DNA from 3 places in the Mesorhizobium sp. 113-3-3 genome. Region 2 is predicted to be linked to each of the others. Evidence: predicted binding sites of a transcription regulator. Region 2 holds the regulator's gene; each other region holds the start of a gene.
The links. The regulator LexA, encoded in region 2, represses DNA repair genes until DNA is damaged. The targets are predictions, from matches to a motif close to TGTTCNNNNTGTGTTCNG.

Region 1 (4,982 bases), 1.1 Mb from region 2:
CGCGCAGGTAGACCTGCATGAACTGGCTGGGGCGCAGATGCGTCCATGCCATGCCGGCCCCTTCCAGATAGCGCTCGACCTCTTCATGCATGCGGGTGAAGCGGAACTTCGTCGCGTCATAGCCGATGTTGGATTCGGCGCCGGAGAATTTTATCACATGCGCGACACCGGCCTGCCTGCAGGCATCGATGAAACGGCACTGCGTTTGCGTCATGTCTTCGGCTGCGGTCGAAATCATCAGCACGCGCTCGATGCCGTCGAGTGCCGCGCCAAGTGTGTCCGCCCGGCGCATGTCGCCGGCGACCAGTTCGACGCCGGCAAGGCCGCCGAGCCCAGCCGCTGATGCCCGGCCGGGATCGCGCACCAGCGCCCTCACCTTATGCTTCTGCCGCGCGAACTCGCGCACGATCGCTTTGCCGTTCAGGCCGGCTGCCCCTGTCACCAGGATCATCGTCTTTCTCCGTCTCGGGATTGATGCGAGCCGCCCTGCCGGCGACCGCACCTTGAAGACGAAGAAACGAAGGCAAAGGATTCCGCCCAAACATCTTTTGTCAGCAGGACGCTTTCGCCGTGCCGCGATCACCGCGCCGGGGCGTAGCGGTTCACCACCATGCCGCAGGCATAGGCCTTCGAGCCGAGCAGACGCAGTTTTCCAAAGCCGCCCTGGTCGAAGATGCGCAGGCCGGCGCTCAGCACGGCCGGATTGATGAACAGCTGGAACTCGTCGACCAGCCCGGCCGCGATCAGCGACGAGGCGAAGCCCGCGCCGCCGAAGACGGCGATGTCGCCGCCCTCGCTCGCCTTCAGCGCCTCGACCTCGCGCGGCAGGTCGCCGCTCACCACCGTCGTGCGCTCCCACCGCGAGGTTTTCAGCCTGTCGCTCGGCACCACCTTCCGGGCGTCCACGATACGCTGGGCGAAGGCATAGAACGGATCACGTGGAAACTTCTTCGCCGCATTGCCCCAATGGCTGAGATAGCCTTCCTCGGCCATCTTGCGGCTGAGCAGGATGGTGTCGATACCGGTGAAGAAGGCGTTGAAATCGCGCTTCAGCTCCTCGTCCCAGCCGATGTCGTCGCCCCATTCCCAGAGTTGCCAGCGATGGTCGTCATTGACGCCGACAAAACCGTCGACCGATATCTGCATCTGAAGGATCAGCTTTTTCACGGTCGTCTCCTCGTTTGTCCGGCTCAAGCGAAATTGCTTTACTTTTGGAACCATTGACGTATGGGAAAAATGATGTCAATAGTAAAGTGATTTAAAAATGGAACCATAGACATGTCGACGCGCGAAAAGTCCGGCTGCCCGATCAACTTGTCGCTCGAACTGCTCGGCGACCGCTGGACGCTGCTCATCATCCGCGACCTGGTCTTCGCCGGGAAAAAGCATTTTCGCGAGTTCCTGCAGTCGGACGAAGGCATCTCCTCACGCACGCTGGCCGAGCGGCTGCAGACGCTGCAGGATGAAGGCATCCTCACCCGCAGCGACGATCCGAGCCACGGGCTGAAGGCGATCTACCGGCTGACGGAAGCCGGCATCGACCTTCTGCCGGTGCTGGCCACGCTCGGCGCCTGGGGCAGCAAGCACCGCAAGGCCGACGACAAGCTGGCCCGCATCGCCGACGAACTGGCGGCCGGCGGCGAACCGGCGCTGGAACGGATCAAGGCAGCGCTGCGGGCCGAGCATCTGGCGAAAACATGATCGTGCCCCGAGCCGGGGCGTGCCCAACTGCGCGGCGGATCGTCAGCGATCGTCATACTGATCGTGAAGGCGGACCCAATCGCCCAGCGTATGGGATGGCCCATTTTCATTGCGGCCCATGGGAGTGAGGTCGAGATAGCTGTAGGTACCGATCAGGTTCTCGCCGCCCCGGCCCCGCACCTGGAACGTGCAGTAGATCGTGCCATCGTCATCCCTGTAGAAAACCGTCGCGCCGCCGCGATCCCTGCCCGTCATCGCGACCTCTTCGAAATTGAACAGCACCTTGCCCGAACGGATCTGGTCCTCGGTGAACGACACCTGGAAGTCGAAATTGAAATCGCTCCCGAATGACGAAACCCAATCGAACTGCCAGTTCATCCGCGCCTTGAAATCCATGAGCTCGGCCAGAGGAGCGCGTGCGCAGACGACCAGCGAGACGTCGTGATGCCTCAGATGCTGGTTGGCGGCGTCGATGTGGTCGCAAAGGAATGAACAGCCGGTGCAGCGATAGTCCGCATTGGGCGGAAACATGAAGTGATAGATGATCAACTGGCTGCGGCCCTTGAAGAGGTCGGCCAGAGATTTCTTTCCCTGGATGGTGTCGAACGCGTAGGGCTTGTCGATCCGAAGCCACGGCAGTGCCCGCCGCTCCGCCGCGAGTTGCTGGCGCTGGCGCGTCAACGCCTTCTCTTTTTCGAGATGCGCCTTGTGCGCTTCAAACCAGTCCGAGTAAGGCGCGATGATGTGGTCGGTCATGTCGTTCTCCTTCCGCACTCAGGCGTATGATGGCAGCCTCGTTGCCTGTCTTTAAGACGTCGTCGAAGACCGCGTTCCGACAATGGCGGCGCAATTTTCGCGGGAAGAGCGCCGATGACACAGCCGGACGCGGACATGGCGCTTGACAGCCATACACGTTTTGTTCTCTATTCGTTCCAATCCATCAGCAACTATGGATATGCAGCCGGATGGAAACGACCGCCACCATCCTGCATGCCGATCTCGATGCCTTCTATGCCTCGGTCGAGCAATTGCTCGACCCGTCGCTGCGCGGCAAGCCGATCGCGGTCGGTGGCGGCGTGGTACTGGCCGCCTCCTACGAGGCGCGCGTCTTCGGCGTGCGCGGCGGCATGCCGGGGCGCAAGGCGCGCGAGCTTTGCCCGCAGTTGATCTTCGTCGGCGGGAATTTCAGCCACTACCAGCGGCTGGGCGACGCGGCGATAAAAGTGCTCGACGATTTCACGCCGGTGGTCGAGCGCATTTCCATCGACGAGGCCTTCGCCGATGTCGCCGGCTGCACGCATCTGTTCGGGCAACCGCGGGAGATCGCCACGGCGATCCGCCGCCGCGTGCGGGCCGAACTCGGCCTGCCGATCTCGATCGGCGTCGCCCGCACCAAGCATCTGGCCAAGATCGCCTCGCAGGTCGCCAAGCCCGACGGGCTGGTGGTGGTCGATCCCGGCACGGAACTCGCCTTCCTGCATGATCTGCCGGTCTCGCTGATGTGGGGCGTCGGTCCGGCGACCAGGGCGCGGCTGGCCGAAATCGGCATCCAGACCATCGGCGAGCTGGCCAGGACGCATAGCGGCGCGCTGACGCGGCTGCTCGGCCCCGCCGCCGGCGAAAAGCTCGCCGCTCTCGCATGGAACCGCGACCCTAGGAAACTGGAGACCAGTCGCAGGGCGCACTCGGCCGGCGCGCAATCGGCCCTCGGCCGGAAGCCGGCCGTGGCGCGGGTGATCGTGCCCACCTTGCTGCATCTGGCCGACCGCGTCGCCAGCCGGCTGCGCGCCAAGGCGCGGCCCGGCCGCACCGTGACGGTGCGCGTGCGCTTTGCCGATCTCAGCGCCGTCACGCGCTCGATCACGCTGGATCAGCCGATCTCGGCGACCACCATGCTGGCCGAGATCGCCGGCGACCTGGTGCGCGGCGTGCTCGCCGACCATCCACGGGAAAAGACGATCTCGCTGCTGGCGATCTCGGTCTCGCATCTGGAGGAGAGCGCCGAGCTGCAGCTCGACCTGCCGCTCGGCCTCGCCGACGAGAAGCGCCGCCCCGGCAGCAAAAAAGGCCTCGCCCGCTTCGGCGCCGACCGCGCCATCGACAAGATCCGCGAACGTTTCGGCAAGCAGGCGGTCGGCTACGGCACGGTGGCGCTGGAAGCGGCACGCTCCGTGCCCGACGAATTCAGGGAACTGGCGGAGAAGGAATTGTGAGCTATCTGCCGGTGCGCCAATAGCGATGCACCTTCACGCCGCTGCCGCTTCCCCCATGCCAGGGTTCGCAGGCGATACCGTCCTTGTCGGCATCATGTGTCGGCCAATAGCCCGGCTGCCCCCGATATGCGGGCGCAAGCCCGACGGCGCGGGCGGCTGCACAGTTCGGGAACGCGGCGAAGTGCCTTAAGGCGGCGAGCGGGGAGTCGATCTGGATGCCGACAAAGCCATAGGCGATGTAGCCGGACAGGAGGATGAACGGCGCGAAAAGAGCCAGGTATTTCAGCCTGCCGTGGCGACGAGTTGCAGGCCAATGCAAGAATGGCAGAAGCATTCCCGAGGTGCCCCCTGCTTCAGACCCCTAAACAAATCTATCTTCACCGGGCCGTCGCGACAACCGGCACGCTTGCCAAACCCCGCCGTGCCGCCCATACAGCGGCGTGGGCGGATCGCCCGCCCGAGAAGTCCGCACCTCTCCATCTTGCCCGGGGATACTGTCCGATGCCAGCGACGCCGTGCCCTTGGTCGAAGCCTTGACGGCCTCCTCCCCTGCCCCGTCACCCTCTCTTGCCACCCTTGGATGGTCGGAGTTTTTCGGCGACCAGCTTGAACCGGGCGATGCAGACCTCATCCCGACCCGCATCGCCATGGTCCATCGAGACCGGCTGAGCGGCCTGTCCCAGACGGGACAAACCGACCTGACGCTGGCGCCGCAGGCTACCACCGGCGACTATGCCGTCGGCGACTGGGTGCTGGTCGAGCCGCATGGCCACCTCGTGCGGCGTCGCCTGACCCGCAAGACGGTTCTGGAACGCCGCGTCCAGGGCGGCAGGGGGCCACAGCTGGCCGCCGCCAATGTCGACACGCTGTTCATCGTCACCTCCTGCAATGCCGACTTCAACATCGCCCGGCTCGAACGCTATCTGGCGCTCGCCAACGAGGCCGGAACGACGCCCGTGATCCTGTTGACCAAGGCCGATACGGCTGAAGACGCCGAGACATACCGGAGCCAGGCCGCCGCGCTGCAGCGCGGATTGGCGGTGGTGACGCTGAACCCGCGCATAGCGG
Region 2 (4,982 bases):
CGACAGCTATTTCGCCGGCATTGGCGGCAGCGGCTTCTTTCTCGGCAATCCAAAGCTGGTTTCCGCCGACGACGAGATGCCGCTCTCGGCCCGGCTTTTCTCAGGGATCGAAAATGCTCGCGAAGCCATTGCCGACCACATCAGGGCCACGGTCGGCGGTGCCGAAGGCGAGATAGCGGCGGCGCTCATCGTTGGTGTCCGCGCGGGCATTCCCGATGAAATCAACGAGGCGATGCGGCGCACCGGCATCTATCACATCATCTCGATCTCCGGACTGCATATGGCGCTGGTTGCCGGCACCATCATGGGTCTGCTGCGCGGCGCCTTCGCGCTGTTTCCGGATTTTTCCGCGCGTCGGCCGGTGAAGAAATACGCCGCCGCCGCGGCCCTTTTCTCGATCGCGGCCTATCTCGTCATTTCCGGCGTCGTCGTTGCCGCCGAGCGCAGCTTTATCATGCTGGCGGTAATGCTCATTGCTGTCCTGTTCGATCGCGCGGCGCTGACTATGCGCAATCTGGCGATCTCGGCGATCGCCGTCATTCTGGTGTCGCCGCACGAAGTCGTCGGCCCGAGCTTCCAGATGTCGTTCGCCGCGACCGCGGCGCTGGTTGGTGCCTATGCCGGCTGGGCGGATCACCATGCGGGAAAGACAAGACCGCCACCGCCAAAGCGATCCCTTCCGGGCTTTCTCACACGAAAATTCCTGCTGGCGACGGGCGGGCTGGCCATGACCTCCATCATTGCCGGCTGCGCCACGGCGCTGTTTGCCATCTGGCATTTCCAGCGCGTGTCGCCGCTCAGCCTGTTCGCCAACCTGGCCGTCATGCCGATCGTGTCGCTGATTGTCATGCCTTTCGCTGTTCTCAGTTCTCTTGCGATGCCCTTTGGCGCCGATGGCCCCTTTCTCTACGTGATGGGCAAGGGCCTGACGGCGATGATCGCCATATCGGCTTGGATATCGGAACGCTCGCCGATCGATGCCGTCGGGCTGATTTCCCAGCACTCCGTGCTGCTGGTGACCATCGCACTGGTCATCGCGACAATGGCGACGACCTGGCTGCGGCTCGCGGCCGTGCCATTCGCGCTTGCCGGCCTGCTGACGGTGTCGGATACGCGCACGCCGGATGTGCTGATCTCGGAAGATGCGCGGCTGGTTGCGCTGCCAATCGGCGGCGGCGAACTCGCTGTCAGCCGGGCTCGTCCGAACGAATTCACCGTCGACAACTGGAAACGCGCGCTGACATCCGAAACCATCGTCGTGCCGGAAATGTTCAGCAAGGCGGACGGGCAATTCGACATTGCCGATGCGGTCAACCTGCCGCCGGGAGCGCCATTCTATTGCACTGACGGTGTCTGTCTTGCCCGGCATCCGTCCGGCGCGATCATTGCGCATGTCGAAGACCGCAAGGACACCTGGAAGGCCTGCGGTTTTGCCGATCTGATCGTCGTCAATGACGCGACGGGCTATGATGCCTGCCACAATCCGCTGGTTCTTGTCGTCACCAAACGGCAACTGGCCCGCAAGGGCAGTGCCGCCGTCTTCTTCGACCGCCAATCGGCGACCGGTCCGCCAATTGTCAGCTTCGCGGTGGACGGCCCGTACCGGCCCTGGCACGAGCAGCGAAAATTTTCACGCGAGGCGAGGGGGCTGCCGCCCTATCAAAAACCCGAAAAGCCGTCCGCTCCTGCTCAGTAACGCCGGATCAGCCCGACCAGCTTGCCTTGCACCTTGACCCTGTCCGGTCCGAAGATACGCGTCTCGTAGGCTGGGTTGGCGGCTTCAAGGGCGATCGAGGCGCCCTTGCGGCGGAACCGCTTCAAGGTTGCTTCCTCCTCGTCGACCAGCGCCACGACGATCTCGCCCGGGCTTGCCGTGTTGGCATTGCGGATAATGACCGTGTCGCCATCGAAGATGCCGGCCTCGATCATCGAGTCGCCCTTGACTTCCAGCGCATAGTGCTCGCCGCCCATGATCATGTCCGGCGGCACCGAGATCGAATGCGTCTGGTGCTGGATGGCATCGATCGGCACACCGGCGGCGATGCGGCCCATCACCGGGATCGAAACGGCGGATACCGCGTCGTCGTCATTGCCGGCCGCCGGCAAGCGCGACGGCGCCGGCTTGATCTGGCGGCCGAGGCCGCCCTGACCGAGACTACCCTGGATGACGCTCGGCGAGAATTTCTTTGCCGCGTTGAGACCCGGCGCGATCGAATCCGGCAGCCGCAGCACCTCCAGCGCCCGCGCCCGGTTGGGCAGCCGGCGAATGAAGCCGCGTTCCTCCAGTGCCGTGATCAGGCGATGGATGCCTGACTTGGAGGCGAGATCGAGCGCTTCCTTCATCTCGTCGAAGGAAGGCGGAATGCCACTTTCCTTGAGCCGTTCATGAATGAACATCAGCAGTTCATGTTGCTTGCGTGTCAGCATGGCGGCCCCCAAGGCATTGAACGAAGGGTGTGAACCAGAATCGAAAAACAAACCCAGAACAAACACTATCTGTTCCAGTTGTGTTCCGCAACTGTTTAAAGTTTAATGAATTTGTTAAGGCCTCAGAAATTATCTGGCCCCCGGCAGCAGGGGGCAAGCGACCACGGCGCCATCGGCACATGCATTGAAATTATTTTGGTTAATGGCCTGTGGCCTACCCCAGGGTGCGCTTTGGCATCAGGCGTTTGAGAGGCGTCCGCGGGGCGAATTTGAACGGTGTATCGATCCATTTCCAGCGGAACGAAACGAAACCAAAACGCCAACCATCGCTGGCTATCCGGGAATAGAACGCATTCAGGCTTCCGGCACCGCGCCGGCCAATACCTGCGCATAGGCGCCGGCATCGATATTGCCGCCGGAGATAACGCAGACAACATTGCCCGTTGCGTGCTCGCTGCGCAGAGCGGCGGCGAGCGAGGCGGCACCGGCACCTTCGGCCACGATCTTTGCCTTCGAGAACAACAGGCGCATCGCTTCCGTGACCTGCTCGAGACTGACGGCAATGGCGCCGTCGATCAGCTGATTTGCCAATGGCCAAAGGCCGGGCACCAACGATGGGCCGCCGATGCTCTTGATGAAGGAGGGACGCGTCTTAATCTCGACAATGCGTCCGGCCGCCAACGCCGCCGTGACCGGAGCCGCGTTTTCGTCCTCGACCGCAAACACCTTGGCCTGGCCTCGCATCGCCTTGACCGCACTGGCGACGCCTGACGTCATGCTTCCCCCGCCATAGGGTGTCAGGACGCAATCGACATCGGGCAGATCTTCGACAATCTCCAGGCCAATGGTTCCGTTGCCGGCAAGCACCGCCTGATCGGTGACCGGGTTCACGAGAAGCTCGGCGCCATCGGGCCGTTCGGTTCCGACTATGTAGCGCCACCATGTCTCGTGCGAGACGAAACGCACGTCGCCACCAAGGCGGCGGACCCCGTCGATCTTGGTCCGGGGTGCGTCGGCATACATGTAGGCGGCCATCGGAACGCCAAGCGCTCTTGCCGCCCAGGCCATTCCATAGGCCATGTTGCCGGAACTGATGGTCGACACGCCGTGCCTGAGTTCATCGGCGTCGCGGCAAAGCAAGGCGTTGAGCGCCGGCCTGATCTTGAAGGCGCCGATGGGCGACAATGTCTCGAGCTTGAGAAATATAAGCTGATCGGGCCGGCCGAGATCAGTGCGCAGCAGCGGCGTGCGCGGCAGCCAGGCGCGCAGCCGGTCACGGGCCGCGACGATCTCGTCAAGTGTCGGACGCCGCGGCAGCGTCATCCGGAAACCGCTTTCAGACTGCCAGCGCGTGCGGCGTAGGTGTTGGCGCCGTTGTCTTCGCTGTGGACATAGACATGAAGCGTGTAGCCGATATGCGCCGTCATCAGCGCCTTTGCCCGCTCGACGTCGCGATCGAGCGCCGCTTCCATGATCGCGGTGTGATGCTCGATCGCGATCGCCTCGCGCAAGGCGTCCATTGCCTCGCCATAGCCATCCTTGAGGCCGGCCGCCGCCCGCAATGTCGGCGCCAGGCCGAGAAACCGATGATGCCGCCGCAACTGATCGGCGATCGTCGAGCGGAAGCGCAAAAGCCAGTTGGATGTCGCCGCGCTGAGCAGCGCCGCGTGGAAGGCCTCGTGGCTCTCGTCCCATTTGTCGACGGCCGCATCGGAAGGGTCGTCGACCGCGGTCTTGCAACGGGAGAGCCGGTAGTGGGCGGTGACGACCGCGTCCTCCCATTCCCTGCCGCCATTCGCGATCGATTCCAGGAACAGCGGCATTTCGACAACCATCCGCGCGCGCGCCAGGTCCTCGAGCTCGGTGCGCGACACGGGGGCGACGGTAAAGCCGCGATTGCTGATGGCGGTGACCAGGCGCTCGGCTTCTAGGCGGGACAGGGCTTCCCGCAGAGGCGTCCAGCCGACGCCGTATGTGCCGCGCAGCGCGCTCAGCTTGAGGGGCGCCCCCGGCATGAGACGGGTGGTGAGGATATCGCGCCGCAGCAACTGATAGGCCGCCTCGGTCTTCGTGGAACTGTTCTGATCCTGCATCGCCGTCCGTCCATCACCAGGCTTGCAAAAATTATATATCATGGGGAGGCATGGCAAGAATTATATATAATGTTTGACACATGGCGAGGTACTGACCATGATCGCCGCAGTTGCCGCCTGTGAGCGGCGCTGATCAAATCTGGGAGGAAATGATGTTGAAGTCGAAGTCCGCTTGGCTGTCGGGATTGGCCCTGGCAGGCGCATTGATGGTCAGCGCCGGCAGCGCCGCGGCTGATCAGATACGCATCGGCATCGCCAATTTCGGCGAGCATCCGCAGCTCAACGCCGCCATAGCCGGCTTCAAGAAGGCATTGACGGACTACGGTTTTGCCGAGGGCAAGGACGTCGTATATACCGAAAGCCACACCAATTTCGATGCATCGCTGGTGCCGCAAATGATCGCCAAGCTGCAGGCCGAGCAGCCCAAGCTGATCTACACCATCACTACGCCCGTCTCGCAGA
Region 3 (4,982 bases), 2.7 Mb from region 2:
CGGCCGATGCATTGTTTCGGCCGCGCGCTTGCCCGTTGCGCTGGCGGTTGTTGCGGCCCTCGTGATGACGCGGGCGCTGTTCGAAACGGCCCTGACGCCACAACAGGATCGGCTTGGGCGCCTCGGCCTCGGCGGCGGGCTCGCTCGTTTCACCCTCCCCCTCGTGGGGAGGGTCGGCGCGCAGCGCCGGGGAGGGGGCCGCGCTGGCTTCGGCAGTTACATCTGCACCGTCAGCGCCATCACCCCCACCCGCGTCGCTTCGCGCCGCGACCTCCCCCATCGAGGGGGAGGTAAGGGCGTCGGCGCTTTGGGCGACGATGACGTCAGCGCTGGCTTCCGCCTCTGGCTCGGCAGCAGGTTCAGCAGCCGCTTCGGCGACAGGCTCTGTTGTGGGCTCTTCCACGGCCTCGGCCGGAGTTTCCGGTTGCGCTTCCGCGACCGGCTCCGCCGCCACTTCCGCGATGGTCTCGGCCGGCGCTTCGATGGCGGTCTCGGCAACAGCCGGCTCCGAACCCTCGACCGCCGCCTCGGCGGCTGCATCCGTTGCCGCGGCTTCCGCAGCCTTGGCCTGCTCGGCGCGCGCGGCTTCTTCCGCCGCAAGCTTGGCCCCGGCGGCTTCACGCGCAGCGTTGTCCTGCGCCTCGAGCCGCGCCTTGACCTCCGCCGCCGGCTTCGGCTCGGCGCGATAGCCCAGGCCCTTGAGGATTTCTTCCATGTCGTCGGCGGTGGCGCCGAGGATCGACATCATCGGCGGCGTCACCATGAAGGACTGGCCGTCATAGGCGCCGTCCGGGCGCTGACCGAGGCCGGGCTTCCAGTTGGTCGCCGGGCGGATGAGGTCGGCCAGCCGCTCCAATATGTCGATGCGCACGGCGCGGCGGCCGAGATTGCGGTAGCCGGCAAGCTTGTAGAAGGCCTTGTCGAAGGCCGGATCGATGACCACCGAGGTGCGGCCCGACGCCAGCGCATGGACCACGTCGCCGAAGCCCGGCTTGTCCTTGCCGTCATTCTGTAGCGCCCACAGCAAGGTCACCAGGCCGGCGGGCGCCGGCTTGATCAGCGCGGGCACGAAGACGTGATAGGCGCCGAAGCGCACACCGAGCCGACGCAAGGCGGCACGGCCTTCCTGGTCGAGCGACTTCATCTCTTCGGCGATGTCGCGGCGGTTGATGAGGCCGAAATTCTCGACCAGCTGGAAGGCGATGCCACGGCCGATGCCGGAAATCTGGTCGGCGTTCTTCAAATCGACCAGCGGCTTCAGCAGCGACTCAATCTGGAAATTGACGAAGCGTTCGGCGCGCCCGGCGACCTTGTCGCGGGCCGGGCCGGTCAGCTGTTCGTCGGCCAGCAGCACAAGGCGCGGCTTCAGCGCGTCCTCGCCCGAAACCAGCGTGCCGATCGGCGCGCCGATCCAGCGCAACGTGCCGTCCGAGCCAAGCGCGAGGTCGCCATTGGCGCAGGCGCCAAAGCGCTCGGCGCGCGCCTCGAATTCGGCGGCCAGCGCCTTTTGCGCGGCCGTGCGCACGGCCTTGGCGTCTTCGCCGCCGGCGGTCTGGTCGGCGGTGAAGCGGAACCCTTGCAACTCGCCGACATGATGGCCTTCGACAAGGACGGTTCCGGTAGGACTGATTTCGGCTTCAGGCATGGTATTTTCTCTAAGGCGCCGCATGAGGACGGAAGTCCTGCGGTCTACGAAGCGTTTCGTCAACCGCTCATGCAGCGCATCCGACAATCTGTCTTCGATTTCGCGCGTCTTTTCTTGCCAGTGTGCCTGATCGGCCAGCCAGCCGGGCCGGTTCGACACGAATGTCCAGGTGCGGATCTGGGCAATGCGGTGCGACAGCGTGTCGATGTCGCCCTCGGTTGTGTCGGCGCGGCGCACCTGCTCGGCCATGTAGTTCTCGTCGACATGGCCGTGGCGGGCGAGGTCCATGTAGATCGAGGCGATGAGGTCGGCATGCTGGGCCGGCGCGATCTTCCTGTAGTCTGGCAGCGCGCAGGCTTCCCACAGCAGCGCCACGCGCTTGGCATCGGTGGCGAGCGCGCGGATGTCCTCGTCGCGGGAGAGATATTCGAGCGCCTGTGCGTCGACCGCCGGCAGCGCGCGCGTCAGGCCCTCGACCGGCGCGTTGGTCTCGATCGAGCGCTTCAGCGCATCGAGGCTGGCGAAGTCGAAACGCGCGGTGCGCCACTGCAGCACCTTCACCGGATCGAAGTCGTGGCTCTCGATCTTCTTGACGAGGTCGTCGTCGAGCGGGTCGACCTGGCCGGTAACGCCGAAGGTGCCGTCGCGCAGATGCCGGCCGGCGCGGCCGGCGATCTGGCCGAGTTCGGCCGCCGTCAGGTTGCGGTACTGGTAGCCGTCGAATTTGCGGTTCTGGGCGAAGGCGACATGGTCGAGATCGAGGTTGAGGCCCATGCCGATGGAGTCGGTGGCGACGAGATAGTCGACATCGCCCGACTGGAACAGCGCCACCTGGGCGTTGCGGGTGCGCGGCGAGAGCGCGCCGAGCACGACGGCGGCGCCGCCCTGCTGCCGACGGATCAGCTCGGCGATGGCGTAGACCTCATCGGCGGAGAAGGCGACGATCGCGGTGCGGCGCGGCAGGCGGGTCAGTTTCTTCGAGCCGGCATAGGCCAGATGCGACAGCCTAGGCCGCGTAACCACCGAGACGCCCTTCAGCAGGCGCTGCAGGATGCCGTGCATGGTGGCGGCACCCAGCAGCAGCGTTTCCTGGCGGCCGCGCAGGTGCAGGATACGGTCGGTGAAGATGTGGCCGCGCTCGAGGTCGCCGGCGAGCTGCACCTCGTCGATGGCGACGAAGGCGGCGTCGGTCTCGCGCGGCATGGCTTCGACCGTGCAGACCGAATATTTGGCGCCCGGCGGCTGGATCTTCTCCTCGCCGGTGATCAGCGCGACCTTGTGGGCGCCGACCTTTTCGCAGACGCGCGTATAGACCTCCCGGGCCAGCAGCCTGAGCGGCAGGCCGATGACGCCGGTCTCGTGCGCCACCATGCGCTCGATGGCGAGATGGGTCTTGCCGGTGTTGGTCGGCCCAAGCACGGCGGTCACGTCGCGTCCCGACAGGATCAGCGGCTCAGTGTGTTTCGGCTGGATGTTCATCGGCTCGGAAATAAGGCTTTCTGGCCTCTCATTGTCGGGAGCGCGCCTCAACAGGCGCGTATGACAGGCGACACATAGGGATTTCGGGCGCGAAGCGAAAGCGGAATGTTCCACCGGTGGCTCGAACAGCAACTCTGTCTGGCGCTAATTTGGCTGCTGCTTAACTGATGGAACGAGTCTGGAACGAATCAGCGACGAATCGGCGACTCGCTCAGATTCAGCTTTTGTTCACGGCTACATATGGATTTTGTGACCCTGAGTCTCACCACATGCTGAATCGCCGAACTGGCCCGTTTTATGCTGGGTGACCTTCGCCCTTAACTTTTGCCGGCAAATGAAAGGAGCGGATCGGTGACCATCGCTCAAGATTATGAAATTGTTAATCTTTCTAAATTTCCCGTTAAGATGCTGCAGGCGATTCCGGGCCATTAACGTTAACTTCCGCTCAAAGCCGGAACGAATCGGCGACAAATCAGCGCCGGCGCTATTTTCCCGTTTTGTTCCCTCAATATCTTGTGTTGTGAACAGCTTATCCACCGAGCATTCACAGGCTTGCCCACAGGGTTCGCACAGACGGCGCCGCCGCCATTAATCTTTCTGTCTCGCTTAGGCACAATCGACACGTACCGAGTGGATTGTTCGATGCGCGTCATGATCCCATGGCGTAGTGTTGCAGCACTGGCCCGACATTTCGGATGATCTCTTCATGGGATAGCGCGACCACCGGCCCAAGCCGCAGCAGATATCGGCACATGGCGAGACCCAGCAACTGGCTGGCAACCAACCCGGCGCGCCGGCCGGCATCCGCCGGGTCGCCTATTGAAGCAATCATGGGCCTCACCTGGTTGGCGAAGACATCACGGACTTTTTCGGCCGCGTGCTCGTTCGATGCTGCCGAGCGAAGCAGGATTATCATGCCGGGCCCGTTGGCCGGGCCTTCCCAATTCACGAGAAAGCGCCTGATCAGCGTTTCGCCGATAGCGGCCGGATCAATCCGCTGATCGGGCAGTTGCAGGTTCACGACCGCCGCCCTGGCGAACAATTCGTCCTTGCTGTGGAAATAACGGATCACCATCGCCGGATCGATCGAGGCCTGTGCTGCAACGTCTCGGATGGAGGCGCCGTCATAGCCTCGCTCAGCGAAAAGCTGGCGCGCGGCTTCGAGGATTTGAGCCCGTGTACGGTCTGACTTGGTGATTTTTTTCGGCTGGTTCTCGGTCATGGAGATGCATATGCCAACGACTGTTGACAAATGCAACGTGATTCACTAAAAAGTCAACGACCGTTGATAAATGGAGATGGAAAATGCTGCCCAAGAAAACTGAAGTCGTGATCATCGGTGCCGGTCCGACCGGCATGGCGCTGTCGATTGCTCTGCATCAAGCCAATGTCGATCACGTGCTCATCGAAAAGCTTGCGCACGGCCTGCAGACGTCGCGCGCCGGTGTCATCCATGCACAGACGCTGGAATCGCTCGAACCGCTCGGCGTTACCCAGCGGCTGAGTGAGCTTTCCGTGAAGTTGGAAGATTTCGCCATACGCGACCGAAACAGAGCGCTTCTCAAGCTCGATTTCGGCAAGCTCCCATCAAGGCATCCCTATTTGATGATGCTGCCGCAGAACCTGACAGAGCAGGTGTTCGCCGAGCGGATCTCTGCCCTTGGCGGCACCATTCATCGTGAGGTCGAGGCTGTGGCTGTCACTCAAGACAGCGATGGCGCGCGTGTGACAGTGGTCGAAAACGGCCAAGAGAAAATCATATTGGCGCGCTACGTCGTCGGTGCCGACGGCATGCAGAGCTTGGTGCGCAAGTCGACAGGCATCGAATTCGACGGCGAGGCCTATGATGGCTCGTTTG

Region 1: the regulator LexA is predicted to act here: its motif matches at 2,619-2,636, upstream of dinB (DNA polymerase IV).
Region 3: the regulator LexA is predicted to act here: its motif matches at 3,293-3,310, upstream of JG746_RS06875 (helicase-related protein).

Annotation. Positions count from the first base shown of each region.
Region 1 covers NZ_AP023243.1:3,050,450-3,055,431, reverse strand. Annotated here, with positions in the region: gene JG746_RS14840 (SDR family oxidoreductase) at 1-451, opposite strand, end outside; gene JG746_RS14835 (dihydrofolate reductase family protein) at 580-1,167, opposite strand; gene JG746_RS14830 (winged helix-turn-helix transcriptional regulator) at 1,279-1,701, shown strand; gene JG746_RS14825 (DUF899 domain-containing protein) at 1,744-2,457, opposite strand; gene dinB (DNA polymerase IV) at 2,667-3,914, shown strand; gene JG746_RS14815 (excalibur calcium-binding domain-containing protein) at 3,916-4,248, opposite strand; gene rsgA (ribosome small subunit-dependent GTPase A) at 4,430-4,982, shown strand, end outside.
Region 2 covers NZ_AP023243.1:4,104,773-4,109,754, forward strand. Annotated here, with positions in the region: gene JG746_RS19940 (ComEC/Rec2 family competence protein) at 1-1,696, shown strand, start outside; gene lexA (transcriptional repressor LexA) at 1,690-2,427, opposite strand; gene JG746_RS19950 (pyridoxal-phosphate dependent enzyme) at 2,782-3,750, opposite strand; gene JG746_RS19955 (GntR family transcriptional regulator) at 3,747-4,520, opposite strand; gene JG746_RS19960 (ABC transporter substrate-binding protein) at 4,673-4,982, shown strand, end outside.
Region 3 covers NZ_AP023243.1:1,434,516-1,439,497, forward strand. Annotated here, with positions in the region: gene JG746_RS06875 (helicase-related protein) at 1-3,124, opposite strand, end outside; gene JG746_RS06880 (TetR/AcrR family transcriptional regulator) at 3,774-4,346, opposite strand; gene JG746_RS06885 (FAD-dependent oxidoreductase) at 4,430-4,982, shown strand, end outside.